Regions from separate parts of the Desulfovibrio fairfieldensis genome, predicted to be linked through region 4. Evidence: riboswitches for the same ligand, from Rfam matches in the RefSeq annotation. Region 4 holds a riboswitch; each other region holds the start of a gene.
The links. A riboswitch is a leader RNA that binds a small molecule or an ion and turns the genes downstream of it on or off. The one in region 4 is predicted to bind cobalamin.
Positions count from the first base shown of each region.

Region 1 (3,597 bases), 1.1 Mb from region 4:
CGGAATTCAAATTCCTGGTTGACCAGAGCGTCCATATCCGGCACGGGACGCAGATCCACATGCGAACCGGGCAAAAACGCCTCCACCCCGCCGATGTCCACCGTGTAGCCGCCCTTGATGCGACGCACGATATGGCCCTTGATGACCCTGTTATTTTCCTGCACGTCCTCGAGCTGGTCGAAGACCTGCATGCGTTTGGCCTTTTCAAAGGAAAGGGTGATGGTGCCGTCCATTTCGTTCTTGCGCACCACATAAACGTCCACCCTGTCGCCCACGCTGACGGCCATGTTGCCCGCGGCGTCACGGAATTCAGCCGCGGGGATCTGCCCCTCGGACTTGAAATTCACGTCCACCAGCACATTGTCGTCATCCACACGGACGATCTCGCCTTTGGTAATGGAGCCTTCTTCAAGGTCGCCGAAATCGGGATTGAGATAGTTTTCGAGGGCGCTTTCGAAATTAATTTCGTCGTGCCCGGTTTCCTTGTCTGCCATCTGCCATGCCTCCAAATAATTTCCCCTCGCTGAGAGAGTGGGAAAAATTATCAGAGGCAAAGGAAAAGCACAAGAGAAATTGTCCGGCGCAAGGTTTTACGGCCAAGGAGAGAGACGGAAAAATGCGAAGCAGGGTCGGGTTTGCCAGGCCGCGAGCCAGAGCAGGCCCGGCTCAGGCAGCGCCAGACCGGCTGGCGGCGTGGCCGCCAGCGGAAGCAGGACTTGTCCCGCGTCGGCGGGCCGGGCGGCCAGCCCCCGGCACAGCAGATGCCCGGCCAACTCCTCGGCAATGCTGTTGAAGCAACGCAGCTCGATCCAGACCGGTTCCTCAAGTTGAGCTATGGGCGCGGGAGGCGCGTCTTCCCGGCGCTGGGTAATGGCGGCGCGCATGGCCGCGTACCGGCCGCCCCGGCGCAGGGCTGCCCCGGCCACGCCGGGCATGGCCGCCGAAAGGGCCAGCCGGTCGCCGGAGGCCAGGGGCACGGCAAAATCATCCGCAGCCAGACCGTTACGCAAAATGGTCTGGATGCGGCTTTCCACATATGCTTCTTCCAGCCCCAACCCCAAGGTCAGAAAACGCCCCAGGCTCACGGCATCCCCGCCTCGCGCGGGCAGCAGCACGCCCCGGCGCAGCAGGGCCGCGGCCGCGGCCGAAACTTCGGCGCTGAGCCCGGCGGGGTTTTCAGGCCGCTTGCCGGTGCCGCAACAAGCATCCATCTCAAGGGAGGTATCCATATTCGGAAGTATAGCCTGAAACGCGCGCCGGGCCAAGGCCCGGCGCGCGCCTGGAAACAGCTCCTGGTGCCTGATCGCAAAAAATGTGCTTTTTCGCTGAGTCACGGCGGCTATCTCATTTTTCAGCTTCGACACTTGTCTTGACTTTTGCGCCTCCCTATTGTCCTCTGCCCGCTGTAGCGGGGAATTCCGTGCAAATCGGAAACAGTCGCGCTGCGGTAAGAGGGTACAGAGCTTCTTCGCCTTGCCGGAAACATCCCGGCGGGGCGCGACAGCCAGCCGTCACAGGTGAAGGCGAAGCCGAGGCGCGGGGCCGTTGTCCTGATTATGATCAGAAACGCGGACCTCCACATCCCTTAAGTCCGAACACCCGCTGGCCGGGGCGCTTTGCGCCGCCGCCGTATCCACCTTTCAACGCACGATTGAGGAGGTTGCCATGTCTCGTACGTTGCGCGTGTTCCCGCGCGTCCTGCCGCTTTTCCTGCTTCTGCTGGCCCTGCTGGCCGCGTCCGTCCAAGCGGCGGATCAGAAAGCCCCCAAGGAAGGGGTGCTGCTGGTGGCTTTCGGCACCAGCGTGCCCGAAGCCCTGCCCTCGTTCAAGGCCGTGGACGCGTCCTTCAAGGCCGCGTTTCCGGACACGCCCGTGGTCTGGTCCTACACCTCGCAGATCATCCGCAAAAAACTTGCCAAGCAGGGCAAGCCCGTGGGCGGCATCAGCGACGGCTTGGCCGCGCTGGCCAAGGCGGGGGTGAAAGTGGTGCGCGTGCAGTCCCTGCATGTGATGCCCGGCGAGGAATTTACGGAGCTTGAGCGGGCCGTGCTGCTGGATATCCAGAAGCATCCGGGCCGTTTTGAGGCCGTGTACCTGGGCCGCCCCCTGCTGGAGTCGCACAAGGATGCCTTAAGCGTGGCCAAGGCCGTGCTTGCTGATATGGGCGGCAAGCGCCGGAAGGGCGAGGCTGTGGTGCTCATGGGCCACGGACAGGCCCACGGCCGGGCGGACCTGGTTTTTGAAGGCACACGGGCCACGTTCAAGGAAAGTGACCCCCTGGTCTTCATGGCCACAGTGGAAGGCGCGCGCGGCATTGACGACCTGCTGGCCGAGCTCAAAGCCCACAAGATCAAGAAAGTCTGGCTGCAGCCCCTGATGGTGGTGGCCGGGGACCACGCCCGCAACGACCTGGCCGGGGACGAGGAGGATTCCTGGGCTTCCAAGCTCAAGGCCGCCGGTTTCAAGGTGGAGGCCAACCTCAAGGGCCTGGGCGAAGTGCCCGGCGTGCGTGATCTCTTTGTGGACCATGCCAAGCAAAATGTGGACGACCTGACCAAGGAACCCAAGAAGCAGTAAAGCCGGATTTATCCACCGCAGCAAAGACGCCGTCCGTTTCCACACTCCGTGGAGACGGGCGGCGTTTTCGTGCCGGGTTTACGGTAAGTCCGCCCTATCGTCCTGAAAGGGGCACAACGCACGGAGCGGGATCAGCGCTTGTCGATCACCCGCTTGGACTTGCTGAACGTACGCGGCAGGCCGGCGTAATCCGCCACCCGCACTTCCATGCGCGCCAGAATGGCCTTGTGCAGCCGCCGCTCCAGAGCCTGGGCCAGGGCAGCGTCATTGCCGGACGGCTGATCCTGGGCGCGCTCCACAATCAGGGCCAGATGGTCCAGGGAGCGCTCGTCCCTGGTCAGCTCCATCTGGTATTCGCCGCCCAGTTCCGGGAACTGGCCGATGACTTCCATGATCTGGCCGGGATAGATGTTCACGCCCCTGTAGATGACCATGTCGTCGGAGCGGCCCAGAATGCGGTCGTGCCGGGGCATGTTCAGGCCGCAGGAGCAGCGGCCCGGCAGCAGGCGGGTCAGGTCGTGGGTGCGGTAGCGCAACAGGGGCACGGCCTCCTTGCGCAGGCTGGTGACCACCATCTCGCCCACTTCGCCCTCGGGCACGGGCTGCAGGGTGTCCGGGTCCAGCACTTCGATGATGAACAAATCCGCCCAGTAATGCAGGCCCTCATGGGCGTCGCAGTCCATGGCCGTGCCCGGACCGTACATTTCGGTCATGCCCGCGATGTCATAGCTGCCTTCCAGGCCCAGCTTGCTCTCGATGGCCAGGCGCATTTTCTCGCTGCGCGTCTCGGCCCCGCAGATCATCTTGCGCAGCCGGATCTGATCGCGGATGCCCGCGCGCTCCACTTCCTCGGCCAGCAGCAGGGCCATGGAGGCCGTGGCCCCGAAACAACTGGCGCCCACGTCCCTGAGCAGTTGCAGATGCATTTCCAGATTGCCCGGCCCCACCGGAATGGTCAGCATGCCGAAAAGCTCGCTGCCCAGCTGAAAGCCCGCCCCGGCGGTCCACAGGCCGTAACCC
Region 1 covers NZ_CP014229.1:3,163,850-3,167,446, forward strand. The annotation lists gene AXF13_RS13310 (30S ribosomal protein S1) at 1-494, opposite strand, end outside; gene AXF13_RS13315 (hypothetical protein) at 591-1,229, opposite strand; cobalamin riboswitch at 1,384-1,621, shown strand; gene AXF13_RS13320 (sirohydrochlorin cobaltochelatase) at 1,666-2,577, shown strand; gene AXF13_RS13325 (phenylacetate--CoA ligase family protein) at 2,709-3,597, opposite strand, start outside.
Region 1: another riboswitch for cobalamin. It lies ahead of AXF13_RS13320 (sirohydrochlorin cobaltochelatase); the one in region 4 lies ahead of AXF13_RS08855 (FecCD family ABC transporter permease).

Region 2 (3,597 bases), 1.3 Mb from region 4:
CGAACAGATCGACAAGCGGTGGGAAACCTTCGCCCGCCTGTCCGGCGATGTATTTGTGGCCTGCCTCGCGGGCGACCGCGAGCGGGTCCGGCGTTTTGTGGGCTGGCTCTCGCGCCAGTTGCGCGAATATACCCAGTCTTACCGGGTCATGCTCTTTTTCGGCATCTGCCCGGTGGAAAAACGCAGGACCCCGGTGCACGTGCTCTGCGACTGGGCCCATCTGGCCCTGAAAACCGTCAAGGGCAGCGACCTGACCAACTATGCCTTTTATGACGGCGAGCTGCGCGCCCGGCTGCTGGATGAAAACAATATCAAGGATCAAATGCACGAGGCTCTGGAAAAAGGCCAGTTCGTGCTCTATCTCCAGCCCAAGGTGGAGATTTCCAGCGGCCGCATTGTGGGGGCCGAGGCTCTGGCCCGCTGGCGGCACCCCACGGACGGACTGATCCTGCCGGGCCGCTTTGTGCCGCTGTTCGAACGCAACGGCTTCATCGTCCGTTTTGACGAGTACATCTGGGAACAGACCTGTAAAATGCTGCGCCTCTGGCTGAACAAAGGCTACCGGCCCACGCCCGTGTCCATCAACGTCTCGCGCATGCACTTCAACGACGACCATTTCTGCGGCAAGCTGCTGGCCCTGACCGACAAATACCATTTGCCCCGGCATCTGCTGGAGCTGGAGCTCACGGAAAGCGCCTTTTTTGAAAGCGAAAAAACCCTGATCCGGGTCATGAACGACCTCCAGAAACAGGGTTTCGTCTTTTCCATGGATGATTTCGGCACGGGCTATTCCTCCCTGAGTACCCTGCGCGCCCTGCCTTTCAACATCGTCAAGCTGGACCGCACCTTCATCAGCGACGGCACGGACAATGAACGCGGCCAGATCGTGGCCCGCAACACCGTCACCATGGCCCGCCAGCTCAAGATGAAAATCATCGCCGAGGGCGTGGAAACCGTGGAGCAGGCGCACTTCCTGCTCAGCATCGGCTGCAATTACGCCCAGGGCTACTATTACGCGCGCCCGGTGGATCCCGAGGAATTCGAAGTGCTCAGCTTTGTGCAGGAAAAAGCCTTCTGGGTGGACCCCAGTCTCCAGGAGGAAGCCCTCCGCCTGAACCTGCCCCTGGGCCTGAACGCTCCGGACCGGGAATACTGAACCGCCGCTACCGCCGGAACGCTTTTCCTGATCCATGCGCTTCTCGGAAAGGCCGCCGGGGGGCAACGCCGTCCCCAATCCATGCCCCCCCATTGAACACCGCCCTCTTGCGGCGATTTTCCACGCCTTCGCCCCGTGGGCCTGTCCTTCGGCAATGCTTGACAGCACAGGCCAAAGTATATATCAATTTATCTAGATATTGTGATGAGAAACGGAAAGCGGTGTAAATCCGCTACGGACGCGCCACTGTAACCGGGACAAACCCAGCCGAAGCCACTGTTCGACACGGACGAACGGGAAGGCAAGGCGAGCACGGGCCGGAAGTCAGGAGACGACTTGTCACAATGGCCGCGATCGGCGCGGCACGGCAGTACTGTCTCGCGTATAGGCATTTGCCCGGACTGGAGCTTACGCTTGAAATTGCCGCCCAACGGCCCGGCATCTCCGCTGTTTTGCGTTCCACGGCTCAGCGGCGGATGCGCCGTGCGGCAATTTAGCGGCGCGGTTTATCCTGCACAAAGACGGACCGCCCTCTCCGGATGCATCCCTGTATTCCGGCTCTGGACGCACGTGAAATAGACTGCCCTTTCAACTCTTTTGAAAGGAGCATCCCATGCGAACCCACATTCTCGGTTTCCCGTCCATCGGAAAACAGCGAGAGCTGAAACAGGTTCTCGAAGCCTTCTGGAAAGGCGATCTTGCCGCTGAAGCGCTTACCGAAACCTGCACGGCGCTGAAGAAGCGCCATTGGCGCATCCAGCAAGACGCCGGTCTTGACTATGTGACCACAGGCGATTTTTCACTCTACGACCGCATGCTGGACATAACCCGCATGCTCGGCGCAATGCCCCCCCGCTTTGCCCCCTGCCTCAAGGACGCGCACCCGGACCTGTATTTCAGCTTGGCGCGCGGCGATGCGCGGCGCAACATTCCGGCCCTGGAAATGACCAAGTGGTTTGACACCAACTACCACTATCTTGTGCCAGAAATCGATGCCGATACGCCCTGGCATCGCGAAGAGCACCCGCTGGTCGCGGATACAAGGCTGGCCGGGGAACTCGGCTTTTCGCCGAAACCGGCCCTGATCGGTCCGTTCACCTGGCTGGCCCTGGCAAAAGCCCGCAACGGCGCGCACAAGTGGGCGCGGCTGAACGCGGTTACGGCCGCCTATGCCGACCTTTTTACGCTTCTTGCGCCCTTGTGCGACCGCATCCAGGTTGAGGAACCCGTGCTCTGCACGGAACTTCTGCCGCAAGAGGCGAGCGGGGCTTTTCGGGAGGCCTACGCGGCCCTGAACACGGCCAGCAACGGCAAGCTCATGCTGACGACCTATTTCGGCCCGCTCTGCCGGAATCTGGATCTAGCCCTCGCTTCCGGCTGCGCAACGCTGCATGTGGACATGGTGCGCGGCAGGGAACAACTGGATGCCGTTCTGGACAAGCTCCCCGCCGACACGGCGCTTTCGCTCGGCGTGGTGAACGGACGCAATATCTGGAAAAGCGATTACGCCCAAATCCTGCCCCTTGTCACGCGGGCCGTCGCCGCGCTCGGCACGGAACGGGTTTTGCTGGGATCAAGCTGCTCGCTGCTGCACTGCCCTGTGGACCTGGAGGAAGAAACAACCCTGCCGGAGCACATCCGGAACCGCATGGCCTTTGCCGTGCAGAAGTGCGCGGAGCTGACCGACCTGCGAAACATTGCGGAAAACGGCGACAACGCGGCCCTGGCGGCCAATGCCGCCGTATTGCGGGCGGCTGCCGGGCATGCCGACAGCCGCATTGACGCCGTGCGCCGACGCGCGTCCGCCGTCACGCCGGACCAGCTTTCCCGCCGCTCGGCCTATCCGCAGCGGCATGCCGCGCAGGCCTGGCTCAACCTGCCCCCGCTGCCCACCACGACCATCGGCTCCTTCCCTCAGACCGCCGCCATCCGTAAAACCCGCCTGGACTACAAGCGGGGCGACATGCCGGAAGCGGACTATCTGGCCGCCATCAGACAGGAAATCAAAAACTGCATCGCAAAGCAGGAGAAACTGGGCCTGGACGTCCTTGTGCATGGCGAGGCTGAGCGCAACGATATGGTGGAATATTTCGGCCAGCAGCTCGGCGGCTTCTGCTTTACGCAGAATGGCTGGGTGCAGAGCTACGGCAGCCGCTGCGTAAAGCCGCCCGTCATCTACGGCGACGTGTACCGCAAGCGGCCCATGACCGTGGACTGGATTCTCTACGCGCAGTCGCTCACGCAAAAACCGGTTAAGGGCATGCTGACCGGCCCGGTGACGATTCTCTGCTGGAGCTTCGTTCGCGAGGACCTGGAACGCGGCGAAGTCTGCAAACAGATCGCTCTGGCTATCCGCGACGAAGTGCTGGATCTGGAAAAGGCGGGCATCCGCATCATCCAGATCGACGAGGCCGCCCTGCGGGAAGGCATGCCCCTGACCA
Region 2 covers NZ_CP014229.1:3,407,009-3,410,605, reverse strand. The annotation lists gene AXF13_RS14375 (bifunctional diguanylate cyclase/phosphodiesterase) at 1-1,156, shown strand, start outside; cobalamin riboswitch at 1,333-1,510, shown strand; gene metE (5-methyltetrahydropteroyltriglutamate--homocysteine S-methyltransferase) at 1,770-3,597, shown strand, end outside.
Region 2: another riboswitch for cobalamin. It lies ahead of metE (5-methyltetrahydropteroyltriglutamate--homocysteine S-methyltransferase); the one in region 4 lies ahead of AXF13_RS08855 (FecCD family ABC transporter permease).

Region 3 (3,597 bases), 310 kb from region 4:
CTATTTCACTTTGAAATTGCTCTGGCGGCTGCGTAAGCAGGCGCTCGCCACGAGCGTCAGCCGTTGGCGGCTATGCCGCCGTACGGACATCGAGAGCAGAGCGAGCGGCTTAAAAACTTTGAGAATGTCAATTCTCAAAGTTAATCTGCTTAGAATATCCCCGGCGTTCGCAGGTTTTGTCTGAACAGCGCCCCGTCACGGTCAAGTTCGACCGGGACGGGGCGCTGTTGTGACTTTACAGAACGCGTCCGCGTGAGCTATCCATGAAAAATCCTTGGGAAATAGGGTAGGTTAACGTTGAAAGATTCCCTGCTCCGGCGCTCACTCGCGTGGCCGCCCGCGCCTGAGGCAAAAGGCTGAACCTCAGTCCCACCGGGCGTCAGCTATTGCCGCCGGGGCTTGCCTGAACCGTTCATGGCGAAGCCTGGCTGTAGCCGCAACGCGACAGACGAGGACAGCATTGCTGCGAATAACAACAGCAGCCGACTGAGGGCAGCGCCGGCTTTGAGAATGGCAATTCCCCAGCTTGCTCTGTGCCAAAGGACATGGCATGCATCCTTGGTGATGACAGGAGATCCGCGTAATGCCCCTCTGCCTCTGGCGTCCGAATATCGCAACCGCCCTGGAATACGCCCGTGACCGGGCCCTTCCGGTCCAACTCACCTTTGACGGCCGTCCGCGCGAAGCGGGACCTCTGCTCTGCACCGTAACCTTTACCGCCCGCGACATCACGGTCCTGTCCACGGCGGAGCCCCTGATTCCCGCTGAACTGAAGGGCGGAGAGTGCCGCATCTATTTCAAGCCGGATATCGAGGCGAATCCGGAAGAGGCAAGGGACGGGCAGGAAGAGAGCGGTAAGGCTGCCGTCGCGCGGCACGGTTTTTATTGCAACTGCCGCGTGCAGGATGTGCGGCGCGACGCCGGAAACGCCCTGACCGAGATCACTCTCAAGACGCCTTTCCGTTCCTTATGGCGGGAGTTGCGTCGGCACGAACGGCTGCGCCTGGGGCCGGACATGCTCAAAAAATTCCGCTTCTGGTTCGCGCCCATGTTGCCGGAGCAGCGCGGCCAGGTGCAGATCTATATGAGCCGTTACAGCCAGGATCTGGAACGGAAAATACGCCTGATCGACGTCTCCGCCGGTGGTGCGTTCGTGCGGCTGGTCGATTACGATCTGCTCAACGACATTGATATTGATCAGAATACGCTCTGCCTGCTCTATCTGGACTGCAACGGCCCGGAAGGGGAGTCCCGCAAGTTTTTTCTGGCTGCCCACAGCGTGATTGTCGGTCGGAATAAAAAGGACAGCGCTCTGAACCTGCATTTGCGTTTTGTGCGCTATCTGTCCGCAGCGCGGCGGGATGCCGTGCTGGACTGGCAGCCGGTGGGCGAGGAGGGCGTGCCCGGTCTGGACCTCTGGATCACGGCGCGGCTCGGCGGCCCGTCAGGGAGAGGAGCCGAAAGTCAGGCCGCCCCGGCGCGGTGAACCGGCGGGGGCGGCAAGATGCTCCCGCCCGGCATCGTCGGCGATGAAACCATCCGGCTCTACCTTTTGGAGGGCATGGCGGCCCGGCACTGTGGCCGGAGGGCTGACGGTCGTCGCCGTAGGGCCGTATCCTTAAAATTTATCTTTTAAATTCAGTATGTTGTTACGAAGCAAGGAAGCCTTTTTTCGCGCCTCTGATTGACAGAAAGGGGCTGTTTTGACTATCTCTAGAGATACGGAAGCGCCCTTCGGGGCTTAATAGGGAATCCCGTTCAAATCGGGAGCGGACCCGCCGCCGTGCGCCGAACTGATGCCGCTTTTCCTTGCGCGCCACTGGATTCGCTCCGGGAAGGCCGAAAAGCGAGCCGGCAAGCCGGAAGACCTGCTTTCATTCATCGTCTTTGAGGACGGACCGTCGGCAACGGGGCTTTTGCCGTCAGGTCTTGCAGTGAGGATAAATGCGTTTCCTCCTCCGCCTGTGTTGCGGGCGGAGGTTTTTTATTCCATACAGCCCCTCCATGCCTGGAGTTTTTCATGCCCGCCAGTATTATGAAACGGGACGGCGCGTCCGTGCCCTTTGATTCGGTCAAGATTCTCAACGCCATCACCAAAGCCAACCAGGCTGTGGGCGGCGAGGACATGTCGCCCACGGACCTGCTTTTCGTCACCGAGAAAGTCTGCAGAAAGCTGGATGAGCGCAGCCTCCGCCATGTGGAAGAAATTCAGGACGTGGTGGAAGAAACGCTGATCCAGTACGATTACGCCAAAACCGCCAAGGCCTATATTCTCTACCGCGCGGAGCACGCCAAGATCCGCAACGCGGAATCCTATCTGATGGATATCTACAAAAAGCTGACGTACTCCCCGGCCATCCGGGAGGACATCAAGCGGGAGAACGCCAATATTGACGGCGACACGGCCATGGGCACCATGCTCAAGTACGGTTCCGAGGGCTCCAAATTCTTCATCGACAATTATATCCTGCCCAAGGACGCCTCGGCCGCGCATCTTAACGGCGATATCCATATTCATGACAAAGATTTCTACATGCTCACCGAAACCTGCTGCCAGATCAATCTGATCCCGCTGTTCAAAAACGGTTTCTCCACCGGGCACGGCTATCTGCGTGAGCCCAATTCCATTGAAAGCTATTCGGCCCTGGCCTGCATAGCCATTCAGGCCAACCAGAATGAAATGCACGGCGGCCAGAGCGTGCCGCACTTTGACTATGCCATGGCCGAGGGCGTGATCAAGACCTATGCCAAGGAATACCGCAAGGCCTTCTGCGCCTGCCTGCGCATTGCCGGGGGCCTGGACGCGGCCGCCGCGGAGGAACTGGCCGGGAAACTGCTGGATGCCGTGGGCGTGCGCCCGAGCATGGCCGGAGCCGATGCTCTGGGCCGCGCGCTGACCGAAGCCGCTCCCGAACAGTGGAAAGAACTGGCGGAACGCGCCCACGCCTATGCCGTGGACGAAGCTCTGGCCAATACGGACCGGCGCGTGTACCAGGCCATGGAGGCCCTGATCCACAACCTGAATACCATGAATTCCCGGGCCGGGGCCCAGGTGCCGTTCAGCTCCATCAACTACGGCACGGACGTCTCCGCCGAGGGCCGGATGGTCATGAAAAACCTGCTCCTGGCCACCCAGGCCGGTCTGGGCAACGGCGAGACTTCCATTTTCCCGGTGCAGATTTTCAAGGTCAAGGAAGGGGTCAACTACAATCCCGAGGACCCCAACTACGATTTGTTCAAACTGGCCATGGAAACCTCGGCTAAACGCCTTTTCCCCAATTTCAGCTTTCTTGACGCCCCCTTCAACCTCCAGTACTACAGGGACGGTTATTACGACAGCGAAGTGGCCTATATGGGTTGCCGCACGCGTGTGCTGGGCAATGTGTATGATCCGGAGCGCCAGGTGACCTGCGGACGCGGCAATCTGAGCTTCACCTCCGTGAACCTGCCGCGCCTGGGCCTGGAAGCCCGTAATGATCCGGAAAAGTTTTACGCCCTGCTGGATGAGAAGATCGATCTGGTCTTCCGGCAGTTGCTGCACCGGCTCAAGATCCAGAGCGCCAAAAAGGTGCGCAACTATCCCTTCCTTATGGGCAA
Region 3 covers NZ_CP014229.1:1,776,660-1,780,256, reverse strand. The annotation lists gene AXF13_RS07585 (hypothetical protein) at 584-1,486, shown strand; cobalamin riboswitch at 1,709-1,890, shown strand; gene AXF13_RS07580 (anaerobic ribonucleoside triphosphate reductase) at 2,021-3,597, shown strand, end outside.
Region 3: another riboswitch for cobalamin. It lies ahead of AXF13_RS07580 (anaerobic ribonucleoside triphosphate reductase); the one in region 4 lies ahead of AXF13_RS08855 (FecCD family ABC transporter permease).

Region 4 (3,597 bases):
GGCGGCGTGTACCGCAACGGCTATGACGGCGGCAATATTTCCTTCAGCACCGAGGACGACCCGGATATTGTAACGGGCAACCGCCGCGACCTGCTGGCGGCCTTGCAGCCGCACGGTCTCACGGCTTGGGCGGAGCTCAATCAGGTGCACGGCGACGTGTTGCTCTTCGAGCCGGAAGCCGTGGCCTGCGAAACCCGGTCCACGGCGGACGGCGACGGCATGGCCGTGTCCCGGCCCGGCCTGGGCCTGCTGATCAAGACCGCGGACTGCCAGCCCATTCTGCTGGCGCACAAGAGCGGTCGATACGTGGCTGCCCTGCACGCGGGCTGGCGGGGCAACCGTTGCGATTTCCCGGGTACGGGCGTGGCCCGCTTCTGCGCGCGCTATGATCTCAAACCCTGCGACCTGCTGGCCGTGCGCGGACCCAGCCTGGGGCCGGGACGGGCGGAGTTCGTCAACTTCGAGCGGGAATGGAGCGACGACTTCCGGCCCTGGTTCGACCCGGCAACGCGGACCATGGATCTCTGGGGCCTGACCCGCCGGCAGTTGCAACAAGCCGGTCTGCCGGAGCGCCAAATCTACGGCCTGGATCTTTGCACGGCTTCCAACAACGGACAGTTCTTCTCTTACCGGCGTGAAAAAAGGTCCGGCCGTCAGGCCAGCCTGATCTGGACCACGGCCTGAGGCTGATCCGTCGCGCGTCTACCTTGGGCAAGCGTATAAAAGTTCATTTAATTTATACAGCTGGTTCAATATATTGGTATTTATCATATACTCTTTCCCAAGAGTTGGGCAAAGCCACCTTTGCTCCGCCGGAGCGAAGCGCAGGCGGATGGCTGGTGCCGGGAGAATTCTAAAAACTAAGATTCTTCGGCGTTGGCAAGGAAAATGGCGCTTTTTTGCGTGGAAACCGACCGAAAGGCGGCCCAAAGGGCCGTGCCCGTTGGCGAGCCGGGCGAGCCTTACGGGCATCAAGAGCAGGGCTGTACTCAAGTACGTGAGCGGCAAAAACGCCGGATGACGCCGCCAACGTCGAACAGGCCGGTTTTGACGGATAATCCCGGCAAATAAGATGCCTTAAAAGCTGGAGTCAGATGCATCTGTCCGGCCGCATTGACAGGGCCGCGCGCCGCGCCTAATGTGCCTCTGGCAACGGTAGCCGGACCGGCGGAGCAACGCGGAACGGCTTGAAAAGGGAATCCCGTGTAAAACGGGAGCGGACCCGCCGCCGTGAGATCCGCAAACCGCGCCCCATTTTGTGCCACTGGAAACGGGAAGGCCGGGGCAAGGGGATCAAGCCGGAAGACCTGCCGTGCCCATTTTCGCGCTCCTGGAGCAGCTTAACTTTGAAAAAGTGCATTGCTCTGGCGTGAGATGTTCTCCGGCAACGGGTTTTTGCCGGTCAGGCAGAGGAAATACGGGCCTCTTCCAGGTATGGAAGAGGCTTTTTTTGTCCGCATAGCCCCATATGATATGCACATAGATGCCCTTTCCCGGCCGCCCCGGGCGCGGTCCCTTTGCCTTGCCCTGGCCGGGCTGGCGGCGCTCTGGCTATGCTCCCTGCCGCTGGCCTGTCTGCCGGGGCCGTTCCCGCTGGGCGTGAATGAGGTTTTCCGCGCGCTGGCCGCGAGCCTGGGCCTGGCCGCCGCTCCGGTGGACGCCTCCCAACTCCTGGTAGTGGGGCAGATCCGTCTGGCGCGGGTCTGTCTGGCGGCACTTTGCGGCGGCGCGCTGGCCGTGGCCGGCGTGGCCCTGCAAGGCGTACTGCGCAATCCCCTGGCCGATCCTTTCACTCTTGGCATTTCCGCCGGTGCGGCCTGCGGCGCCAGCATGGCTATCGCCCTGGGCGGCGTCGGCGGCGGGTTCGGCCTGTGGCTGGGGCGGATTCTGGGCCATGCGGCGGGAGTGACCCAGGCCGGGTTGGTGGCTCCCGCCGCTCTGGCCGGGGCCCTGCTGGCCCTGTGCGGCGCGCTCTGGCTGGGCCGGGGCAAGGGGGATTTCAGCCGCGAAAGCGTGATTCTGGCGGGTATTGCCGTGGCCGCCTTTCTGGGGGCCCTGGTGGCCCTGGTCAAGGCTCTCAATGAGGAATCCGTGACCAGCATCGTGTTCTGGATTCTGGGCTCGCTCCAAGGCCGGGGCTGGGACAGTCTGCCCCTGCTGCTGGCGACCCTTATTCCCGGTCTGCTGGCCGTGGGTCTGGGCTGGCGGGCCTTGGACGTGCTTTCGCTGGGCGACGAGCAGGCCGCGCAACTGGGCCTTAATGTGGGCCGGGCGCGCTTCTGGCTGTTGGCCGGGGCCAGCTGCATGACCGCCGGTTGCGTGGCCGTGGCCGGAGTGATCGGCTTTGTGGGCCTGGTAGTGCCGCATGTGCTGCGCCTTTTGCTGGGACCGGGGCACGGCCCTTTGCTGGCCGGGGCCTTTTTCGGCGGCGGCGTACTGCTGGTCTGGGCTGACGTCCTGGCCCGCAGCGTGCTGGGCGGCGGCCAGGAATTGCCCGTGGGCGTGGTCACGGCCCTGTTGGGCGGGCCGTTTTTCGCCCTTCTGGTGCGGCGGCGCTGATGTCCGGCGCACGATCAATGGACAGGCCGCTGAGCAGAGCAGTGGAAGGGCCGATGCTGGACGTGCGCAATCTCACGGCGGGCTATGCCGGGCGGCCCGTGCTGCGCGGCGTGAGCCTGGCGGCGCGAGGCGGAGAAAGCGTGGCCCTGCTGGGACCTAACGGCAGCGGCAAAACCACCTTGCTGCGTTGCATTTCCGGCGTGCTGCGGCCCCAGGGCGGCGGCATACGTTTGGCGGACAGGCCGCTGGATGGCCTGCGTCCGCGCGAACGCGCCCGGCTGGCGGCCGTGGTGCCGCAACGCGCGGAATGTCCGTCCGGCCTGAGTGTGCGTCAGATGGTCCTGCTGGGGCGCTATCCCTACCTCTCCTGGCTGGGCGGCTACGGACGGCGGGACTACGCCGCCGTCGGACAGGCCCTGGCCGCCACCGGAGCCGCCGCTCTGGCCGCGCGCCGCGTGGGGGAGCTTTCCGGCGGGGAACTGCAGCGGGTGCTGCTGGCGCGGGCTCTGGCCCAGGAGAGCCCGCTGCTCCTGCTGGACGAGCTGGCCGCCGGTCTGGATCTGGCCCGCATGGTGGAACTTTTTGATCTGCTGGAGCGCCGCCGGGCCGCCGGGGCCTGCGTGCTCATGGCCATGCACGACTGCAATCTGGCCGCCTTGTATGCAACCAGGCTCATGGGCCTGAAAAACGGCCGGGTACTCTTTGACGGCCCCGTGTCCGAGGTCTTTACCGAGGAGAAACTCAGTGTCCTGTATGATATTCCCATCCGGGTTTTTCCGCATCCGCGCTGGGGCCTGCCCCAGGCGCTGCTGGGGCGCGCTTCCGGGCCGTGGAGCAACGGCGCCGTCAATTTTGCTGCTGGTTCTGCTGCTGACGGGCCTGAATCCGGCCCCGGTTCAGACGGCTCCCATTGAGGTGGTTGACGACACGGGCGTCACGCTGACTCTGGATAAACCGGCCGAGCGGATCATCGCCCTGTACGGCGCCTACAACGAGCTGCTGCTGGCCCTGGACGCGCGCGGCCTGCTGGTGGCGCGC
Region 4 covers NZ_CP014229.1:2,088,904-2,092,500, reverse strand. The annotation lists gene AXF13_RS08860 (purine nucleoside phosphorylase YfiH/LACC1 family protein) at 1-684, shown strand, start outside; cobalamin riboswitch at 1,137-1,329, shown strand; gene AXF13_RS08855 (FecCD family ABC transporter permease) at 1,474-2,559, shown strand; gene AXF13_RS08850 (ABC transporter ATP-binding protein) at 2,613-3,473, shown strand; gene AXF13_RS08845 (ABC transporter substrate-binding protein) at 3,412-3,597, shown strand, end outside.